Regions from separate parts of the Lentilactobacillus buchneri genome, predicted to be linked through region 1. Evidence: predicted binding sites of a transcription regulator. Region 1 holds the regulator's gene; each other region holds the start of a gene.
The links. The regulator Rex, encoded in region 1, represses fermentation and respiration genes when NADH is low (regulators of the CRP and FNR family bind a similar motif). The targets are predictions, from matches to a motif close to TTGTGAANTANTTCACAA.
Positions count from the first base shown of each region.

Region 2: a site for Rex is predicted at 1,516-1,533, ahead of adhE (bifunctional acetaldehyde-CoA/alcohol dehydrogenase). Genes of this name have one in related genera too.
Region 3: a site for Rex is predicted at 1,349-1,366, ahead of KE627_RS03370 (NAD(P) transhydrogenase subunit alpha). Genes of this name have one in related genera too.

Region 1 covers NZ_CP073066.1:212,678-215,960, forward strand. The annotation lists gene groL (chaperonin GroEL) at 1-590, opposite strand, end outside; gene groES (co-chaperone GroES) at 684-968, opposite strand; gene KE627_RS01125 (redox-sensing transcriptional repressor Rex) at 1,195-1,827, opposite strand; gene KE627_RS01130 (ABC-F family ATP-binding cassette domain-containing protein) at 2,015-3,283, shown strand, end outside.
Region 2 covers NZ_CP073066.1:1,491,238-1,494,520, forward strand. The annotation lists gene KE627_RS07080 (cation-translocating P-type ATPase) at 1-580, shown strand, start outside; gene KE627_RS07085 (DUF1836 domain-containing protein) at 807-1,334, shown strand; gene adhE (bifunctional acetaldehyde-CoA/alcohol dehydrogenase) at 1,574-3,283, shown strand, end outside.
Region 3 covers NZ_CP073066.1:657,308-660,590, reverse strand. The annotation lists gene KE627_RS03375 (MFS transporter) at 1-1,278, shown strand, start outside; gene KE627_RS03370 (NAD(P) transhydrogenase subunit alpha) at 1,448-2,656, shown strand; gene KE627_RS03365 (NAD(P) transhydrogenase subunit alpha part 2) at 2,662-2,982, shown strand; gene KE627_RS03360 (NAD(P)(+) transhydrogenase (Re/Si-specific) subunit beta) at 2,982-3,283, shown strand, end outside.

The DNA.
Region 1 (3,283 bases):
TAGCCGCGATCAAATTGCATTCCTTCAACGACGTCCAAGCTGGTATCAACACCACGTGACTCTTCAATGGTAATAACACCATCATGACCAACTTTTTCCATTGCATCGGCAATCAATTTACCAACTTCGGTGTTGGCAGATGAAATTGAAGCAATTTGAGCAATATCATCTTTGGTCTTAACATCATGCGACATTTTGTGAAGGGCATCAACAGCGGCTTTAGTAGCCTTTTCAATACCACGACGAATTCCAACTGGGTTGGCACCGGCAGTGACGTTCTTCATACCTTCATTGACAATTGCTTGAGTTAAAACTGTGGCAGTGGTTGTTCCGTCACCAGCAACGTCATTGGTCTTTGAAGCAACTTCAGAAACCAATTTGGCACCCATGTTTTCAAAATGATCCGGTAATTCAATTGATTTGGCGATGGTAACACCATCATTGGTAATTGTCGGTGTACCGGCACTTTGTTCCAAAACAACGTTGCGGCCTTTAGGTCCAATCGTTGCCTTAACCGTATCTGCTAATTTATCAACACCCTTGAGCATTGCGCTACGGGCATCTTCAGAAAACTTTACTTGTTTAGCCATTTCAAATTTCACCTCAAAAAAATATTTTTGATTATTGATTCATTGAATGATTCAAATGATTCACTTATTAGCAATTATCTTGTTAAAATATAATTATTCGACAATTGCGACGATGTCTTTTTCATGAAGAACGAGATAAGTTTGATCGTTATCCTCAATCTCGGTTCCGGCGTACTTATCAAACATAACCTTGTCGCCCTTTTTTACAACAGGTGCAACCTTGGTACCATTATCAAGTACACGGCCATCACCCACGGCAACAACTGTACCGGCTTGCGGCTTCTTTTTTGCATTGTCAGCAAGAACGATACCGCCAACCGACTTTTCTTCTTCTTTTTCAGTTTCGATAATTACGCGATCTCCTAATGGTTTTAACACGTTAGTCCCTCCGTTTGCAACAATTTTTAGCAACATTAGCACTCACATGATAAAAGTGCTAATCACTGTGTATAATATATTATTTTTTCAGACCAATTGCAAGGATTTCTGCGCATTTCTTGGTGAATTTATCTGCAGATTGCCTTGCCGACGGTAAATGAGCGCATAAGAAAAGACCGGCGTTTTCAGGATCACCGGTCTTTTCTTCATTAATTTGTTCGATATTTTACTTGCCAAAGTTTTCGATGAAATAAATCAAAGTTTGCAATTCATTAGTTAAGTCAACATTTTGAACCAGGACATCTTCAGGAACCTGAAGCCGAATTGGCGTAAAGTTCAAGACACCCTTTACCCCGCCGGCGACAGCATCGTCCGCGATGGACTGAGCGACTTTTGAGGGCACGGTCAAAATGATGACTTTGATCTGTTGATCATGCAGTTGATGTGAAAGTTCCTCAATCGGGTAGACAGGAACACCGTCTTCAATTGTGTTCACAATCTTGTCGTCGGTATCAAAAGCAGCAGAGATTCGAACGTTGCCGTCTTTGTGAAAATTAAAGTTCAAGAGCGCATGGCCCAAATTGCCGACTCCGATCAAAGCCACGTTGGTCAGATGCTCTTGATTCAAGATCGTTTTGAAAAACGAAAGCAGGTTATCAACATCGTATCCATAACCCCGCTTGCCCAAAGCACCAAAATAGGAAAAGTCACGACGAATGGTTGCTGAATCCACCTGCACCGCCTCGGCCAATTCCGTTGATGAAATTCGTTGCTTTCCTGTATCGTGTAAAATATTTAAGTATCGGTAATATATCGGCAATCGTTTAGCGGTTGCGCGTGGAATATTTTCAGCTGTCAAGAAAATTTCCTCCTATTTGTCATTTTAGTTAAAAGAACTTTGTGAATTCCTATTTACATCTCATTCTACCATAAGATGACATCTTGTGAAATATATTTCAAATATTACTTACAAATAATTCCTGAAATCGTGTAAATTATGATAAAATTGATTGTTGGTAGTTACAAAATGAAAGGTGGCCAAACACTTGATAATCTTACAAGCACAAGATCTAACCAAACGATTCAATGGCGAAACTATTTTCTCAAAAGTTAATTTGGCCATTCAAGAAAAAAGCCGTGTCGCACTGGTTGGCCGTAACGGTGCCGGCAAGTCGACACTGGTTAAAATGATCATCGGCGAACAATCTGTCGACGGCGGCCAAATCAGCACTAAAAAGAATCTGTCGATTGGCTATTTGGCCCAGGATACCGGACTCAATTCAGACAAAAGCATTTATGCTGAAATGGCATCGGTCTTTGCCAGTCTAAAAGAGCAGGAAGCAAAGCTTCACGCTCTGGAAAAACAAATGGGTTCTTTGGGCGTTGACGCCAACACCGAAGAATATGAAACGATTTCCTCACAATATGACAATATCCGTGCCGACTTTGAACAGCACAATGGTTATGGGTACGACGCTGAAATTCGTGGTGTTCTCCACGGATTTGGATTCGGGGAAGCTGACTACGATCGGCCAATTAATGAATTGTCAGGCGGCCAGAAGACTCAACTTGCCTTGGCCAAATTGTTACTGGAAAAGCCCGAATTATTAATATTAGATGAACCAACCAACCATTTGGATGTGGAAACGATCACTTGGCTGGAAGGTTATATTCAAAACTATAGTGGTGCCCTTCTGATCATTTCACATGACCGTTACTTCCTAGACAGAATTGTCACTGAGGTTTACGAGATGTCACAAGGTACCCTCCACCACTTCACTGGTAATTACACGGACTACACCAAGAAAAAAGACCAGTTGATTGAACAAGAATGGAAAGAATATGACAAGCAGCAGGCTAAGATTCAAAAACTGCAGACCTTCGTTGACAAAAATATCGTTCGAGCATCGACCACCAAACAGGCGCAGGCCCGCCGAAAACAACTCGAAAAAATGGATAAGCTGCAAAAACCGACGGCTGATTCAAAAACTGCCCGCTTCTCATTTTCACCAAAATCCAAAAGCGGCAATAACGTCCTGAATGTTACCAACGCAGCGGTTGGCTACAGCACGGTTCTTTGTGAGCCGGTTAATCTGGACGTTAAACGTCACCAAGCGATCGCAATTGTTGGTCCAAACGGTGTCGGCAAATCGACGCTCTTAAAAAGCATCTTGGGCATCATTCCATTTTTAAAGGGCAAGGCGCAGTTTGGTACTGGCGTCGATACCGGTTACTACGACCAGGAACAAGCCTCACTACATGCCTCTAAAACCGTTCTTGAGGAACTATGGGATGATCACCCAACGACCCCGGAA
Region 2 (3,283 bases), 1.2 Mb from region 1:
CCTGATTAAGACGATGTACTCCGTTGCGTTGTCATTTATCTTTGTCTTCTTTGCCACGGGGTACCCCTTTGAACCTATTCAGTTGACTCCGATTACATCGTTAATGGTGGGAATTCCATCGTTCTTCTTGGCTTTGGAGCCTAACTTCAACAAGATTACCAATCAGTTCATGAAGCAGGTGTTGATCATCTCAACGCCAGCAGCGATTTGGGTTGTTGGCTACGTGATGTTAATTGAAATCATCGGCCAGCTTTTTGGACTCCAATACGAGTTCACCTCAACGCTGTGTGTCCTGTTGACCGGGGCAATTTGCTGGTTGGCATTAGTGATGGTATCACGGCCACTGAACCGGCTGAAGATTGGGATGGACATCCTGGTACTGGTGGCATTTTTAACGATCATCATCTTCTTTAATAATATTTTCTCGTTGGTCTCCTTCTTTAATAAAGACATTTGGCTGTATGCCATTCCGCTTATCGCAACGGCCTATCCGCTCTACATGTTCATGCAGGGGGTTATTGCCACTGTCTTGGACAAACGCGAGAAGAGACGACTGCGCAAACAAGCGGGAAGTAAATAAAAGCGAGACGACTGAGATGCTGAGCGCCACTGTTATCTAGCGGAAACGTGCAGCAATCGGCTGATCCCGGCCATTTAAGCCGGCAAACCAATTATTCCAAAGTCAGGAGTATTTGGTTTGCCGGCTTAAATTCTGAGATCAAAGCGCCTCTTACTCCACTCCAAGTTAGACTATCTAGTGTCACATACTAGCTAACGTGGTATAATAAACTCGAAGGAGTGATAACATGGCATACAATGAAGAACAATACGAGCAGTGGGAACAAAAACTCAAGCAGGTGGAATTGCCGCTGTGGGCAGATTTACCCAAATTTGAATTGTACATGGATCAACTCGTGGCACTGGTGAACGAGACGTTGGGGCCAATCGGAATTGATAAAGTCACTCCGGCAATGATCAACAATTACGTCAAGAACAAAGCGATTATGGCACCGGTCAAGCGGAAGTATCAGACCATGCAGGTTGCTGATCTGATTTTGATCAGCTTATTGAAGCCGGCCTTTTCCCTGGAAACGATTCGTCACGGAATCGATCAGGTGACGGCCAACATTTATCCGCAGCAGGCATACGACACTTTTATCAAACGGCTCATGTTCTCATTCAAGAACATGGATAGCCGTAACAGCCGGGCATTGGAAGAAAAGAATCTGAATGACAAATTAATGCAGGTGGCTGTCAATGTCATTATTGACCGAATCCAATCCGAGAAACTTTTGGCGATTATTCAAAAGCCACTCACGAAAGTGACCAAATAGCCAAAGTCGTGAAATCATTCACATATAAATAATGGAACCGCTTTCATAAAAAAAGGACTTGCTGAACAAGTCCTTTTTGTTTTGGATATTGTTATATCAGTGTGCAAGCACTTACAAAAAATAAATTGTGATTTTTTGAACAAAACTGTTTACATTTTAAAAATCCGTGATATTATTAATATTGTGAAAAAGATAACAAAGCACAAACAACCTATAAACTTTTCATTGGAGGAAAATCAATGATTGATAATAAAGTAAAAGAAACCAAAGCAGCTAAGACGAACACAACTGATGTTGACACTGTCATCAACGGCTTGGTATCAAAAGCGCAAAAAGCACTTGAAATTATGGATTCATTTGACCAAGAAAAAGTTGACCACATCACTCACCAAATGGTAATGGCCGGCCAAGACAAACACATGGACCTGGCACTCATGGCTTATGAAGAAACCGGCCGTGGAGTTGCTGAAGACAAGGCCATCAAGAATATGTACGCCACTGAAGAAGTTTGGCACAGCATTCGTGATCACAAAACAGTTGGTGTCATTAAAGACGATAAAGAACGTCAATTAATCACCGTTGCTGAACCTTTGGGTGTCCTGGCCGGAATTACACCAGTTACCAACCCAACTTCAACCACCTTATTCAAATCAATTATTTCAATGAAGACTCGAAACCCAATCATCTTCAGTTTCCACCCACAAGCATTGAAGTCATCAATTGCAGCCGCTAAGATTGTTCGCGACGCTGCGATTGCTGCCGGCGCTCCCGAAGGCTGCATTCAATGGATTGAAGAACCAAGTATCGAAGCCACAACGAAATTAATCAACCACCCAGGTGTCGCAAGTACCCTGGCAACTGGTGGTCCAGGCATGGTTAAAGCTGCTTACTCAACTGGTAAGCCGGCATTGGGTGTTGGTCCTGGTAACGGTCCGGTTTACATCGAAAAGACTGCCAACATCTTGCGTGCTGTTAACGACCTGGTGCTCTCAAAGACCTTTGATAATGGTATGATCTGTGCCACTGAAAACAGCGCGGTTATCGATTCTGATATCTACGCTGAAGTTAAGAAGGAATTAGTTAAGAACGGTGTCTTCTTTGTTGATAAGAAGGACCATGACAAATTGGCAGAAGCAATGTTCAACCCTAAGACTGGCAGTGTTAAGGGTCCAATCGCCGGCAAATCAGCTAAAGGGATTGCCAAACTGGCTGGTATTAAAGTACCTGACAACACCAAAGTTCTGGCTGCTGAAATTACTGGCGTTGGTCCTAAGTACCCACTGTCAGCTGAAAAACTCAGCCCAGTGATCAGTATTTACAAAGCTAAGAACCATGAAGAAGGTTTCAAACTCTGTGACGAATTACTTCACTTTGGTGGAATGGGCCACACTGCCGGCATCCAAACTCTGGACGACGACTTGGCCTTGGAATTTGGTAAGCAGATGAAGGCAGCCCGGGTTCTGGTTAACACACCAGGCGGCTTCGGTGGAATTGGTAACCTTTATAACGAAATGACCCCATCATTGACATTGGGAACTGGCTCATGGGGTGCCAACTCAATTTCTCATAACGTTACCGACTATGACCTTTTGAACATCAAAACTATCGCAAAGAGACGAAATAATATGCAATGGATTAAGTTACCTCGGGTTTACTTTGAAAAGACTTCAGTTCGTTACCTCATGGACATGCCTGGCATTAACAAGGTATTCATCGTTACCAGTCCAGAAATGGTTGAATTTGGCTACGTTGACAAGGTGCTTGATGAATTGAAACGCCGTCCAAACCCAATCGAATACTCACTGTTCTCAGGTGTTGAGCCAGATCCAACCACTGACACAGTTGAAAAGGGTGTTCGTCAAATGAACGCATTCAAGCCTGACACAATCATCGCCTTGGGTGGTGGTTCACCATTGGATGCTGCCAAGAACATGTGGTTATTCTACGAG
Region 3 (3,283 bases), 440 kb from region 1:
TTCTTCGATGCCTTTGTAGATACCAGTGTTGGTGCCTTCATGGATTCTCGTCAGCATATTTCCAAACGCGGAAAGTTTCGCCCATACATTCTCTATGGCTCATTATTCCTGGGAATTGCAACAGTTGCCTGTTTTGTCACGCCTAATTTTGGTGAGACCGGGCGGATCATCTATGCCTTCGTTTCATATAACATCATGGGATTTTGTTACTCCGTTGTAAATATTCCTTATGGTTCGCTGGCAGCAGCTATGACTATGGATTCCGGTGATCGGACTTCTTTGGCTGCCGCTCGCAACTTAACTGGACAAATGGCCGCCTTGCTTACCGGAGCAGTAGTAATTCCACTGGTAGCGATCTTTGCGACGCCCAAAATTGGTTACATTGCCACGGTCGCGATTTTTGCTGCCGCCGGCGTTGTTTCACAGATTCTCTGTTACTCCGGAACCAAGGAACGCATCATTGACCATAAGCCCCGCCAAAAGGGGGATGGTCTCAAGTCGATCAAGGGACTGTTAACCAACCGTCCGTTCATTATTCTATCCATTTTCACGATTCTTAGTGTTGGCTCGATGTTCCTTAAAATGGGTATTCAACTATACTACTTCCAGTACGTTTTGGGACAGGTCGGAATCGTTAGTATTGTGAGCCTATTGAGTGCTTTATCGATTATTCCAGCGGTGATCTTTGCCACGCCGTTGGTTAAGAAAATTGGTAAGAAGAACGTTGCAATATACGCAACACTGGGATTCATTGCAGCAGAACTGGTCAACTTTTTTATCACCGGCTCACATGTCGTTCCTTATCTGATCGTCAACACGATTTCATACATGTTCCTGGGCTTTAGTGGGACCGTCGCCTTTGCGTTTGTGAATGACGTGATTGAATACGGTCAGTTGCAAACCGGGATTCGCTCAGAAGGAATTATTTATTCCGGCTACAGTTTTGTGCGGAAAATTGCCCAAGGGGTCGCCGGCTTTATTCCTGGTCTTGCTTTGACAATGACTGGATACGTTGCCAATCAACCTCAATCTGCCAGCACAATCTCCGGCATTAGTGCCGTGTATTTCTTAGTTCCAGCGATTGCCAGTGCGATTTCCTGCATTGTCTTTTACTTTGGTTACGACTTGACTGACGAGAAGCATGCCGAAATTGTCAAAGAGTTGGAACGACGTGAAACTGATCTCAAGCAGAATGAACATCTGGATGTCATTGATGACAATCCGATTGACGATACTTTGAATTCTGAAGTTCCTAATACCGGCATGGTTAATCACTAACTAACGATCACAATGAATACTTGGAAAAAAGGACGAACCGAAAATAACTTTTTGGTTCGTTTTTCTATGCTTGTAAAGTTAATCACAAACCATTGCAATTCTCGATGAAGAGGACTAGCCTTGAACCGTATAAAGCGTTTGCAAAATGATTGTGAAGGGGGTCGCTTTAATGTCTACGATTATTGCTGCTTTGAAGGAATCTGGCGATGAAAACCGTGTGGCAATCACACCGGATGTGGCTGCGAAATTAGTTCACAGCAAGTTTGAAGTTATGATCGAACAGGGCGCTGGTCAGAATGCTTATTTTTCTGACCAGGCCTACCAAGATGCTGGCGCAAAAGTCGTTAGCCGAGACGATGCAGTTAGTCAGGCCAATGTGATTGCGACGGTTGATTTACCTGATTCAGAGACTTTGGGCAAGTTGCATGAGGGACAGATTTTAATTGGCTTGTTGAAGGCCTTGACCGATTTGGACTCGGTGCAAAAACTTGCTAAACAGAAGGTCACGGCGCTGTCGTTTGAACTGCTGCCGCGGACCATTTCCCGTGCCCAAAGCATGGATGTCTTAAGTTCACAAGCCTCAATTGCCGGTTACAAAGCTGCTTTGGTGGCTGCTGACAAATTCGCCCGTTATTTCCCAATGATGATCACTGCTGCGGGGACTGCCAAGCCTGCCAAAGTGTTGGTCTTAGGGACCGGAGTTGCCGGCCTGCAAGCCATTGGAACTGCCAAACGGCTGGGGGCAATTGTTTCCGGTTATGATGTTCGTCCAGCGTCTCGAGGCGAAGTTGAATCACTCGGTGCCGAATTTCTCACTAGTTCAGTCAGTGCTGTCGGTGAAGGCGGTTATGCCCGTCAATTGTCTGCTGATGAGCAAAAGCAGCAGCAAGACGAATTAATTGGGTTTATCAAACAAAATGATATTGTCATCACCACCGCGCAGGTTCCTGGAAGAAAGCCGCCACTGCTGGTTCCTCAAGCCGCCGTTGATAACGCTAAACCAGGTAGCGTCTTCGTTGATTTGGCTGCCAGTGATTTGGGTGGTAATGTCGCTGGATCAAAGCCCGACCAAACAGTGATCACTGATTCCGGTGTTCAACTGATTGGGGCCGGGAATTTAGCCAGTGAAATGGCAACGTCGGCTTCTGAAATGTTCTCTAAGAACGTTCAGGCAGTGATTAATGATGTTGCTGATAAGGATGCTCAAATTACCATCGATTTAAAAGATGACGTAATGAGCCAATTGGTTGCGACCGACCATGGCGAAATTATTTCTGAACGAGTCAGAAAAGCGCTGAACCTGCCAATTTCAAAACCGGCTGAAGACGATGCTGCCCCTGCCGATTCTGACGACAAATCAGCTGAGAAGGGGGATTAGTCATTATGAGTCAAGAATTATATACGAATTTAGCCATTTTTGTTTTGAGCCTGCTAGTTGGGTTTGAAGTTATGAGTAAAATTCCCTCAACCCTGCAGACGCCAATGATGTCTGGTGCCAATGCGATTCATGGCGTCGTCGTTGTCGGTGCCTTTGTGATTGCTGCAGAAGCCAGCAGCTGGTATTTCTACCTGTTGGCATTTCTAGCCGCATTCTTTGCAGCTGTCAACGTCGCCGGTGGTTACACCGTGACTGACCGGATGCTGGGAATGTTTAACCGGCCGAAAAAACAGCCGAATTCAGCTGACAAGGGAGGCGACAAATAATGTCACTCCTTAAAACGATTGCTTCCCTAATTTACCTGCTGTCAGCGGTCTGCTATGTGATTGGTGTTCACATGATGCGCTCCCCAAAGACGGCTCGGAATGGTAATTTACTTTCCGGACTTGGGATGGCCATGGCAGTTGTCATGATTTTAGTTGAAATTATCTCCAAGGGTCAGATTACCTTAATTGGCTGGACGGTATTGTTTGCGGGTCTGTTAATCGGAATTTTGTATGGAGTTATCCGCGCACGCAAAGTGCCAATGACCGATGTTCCTCAATTGGTTTCGCTGTTTAACGCCGT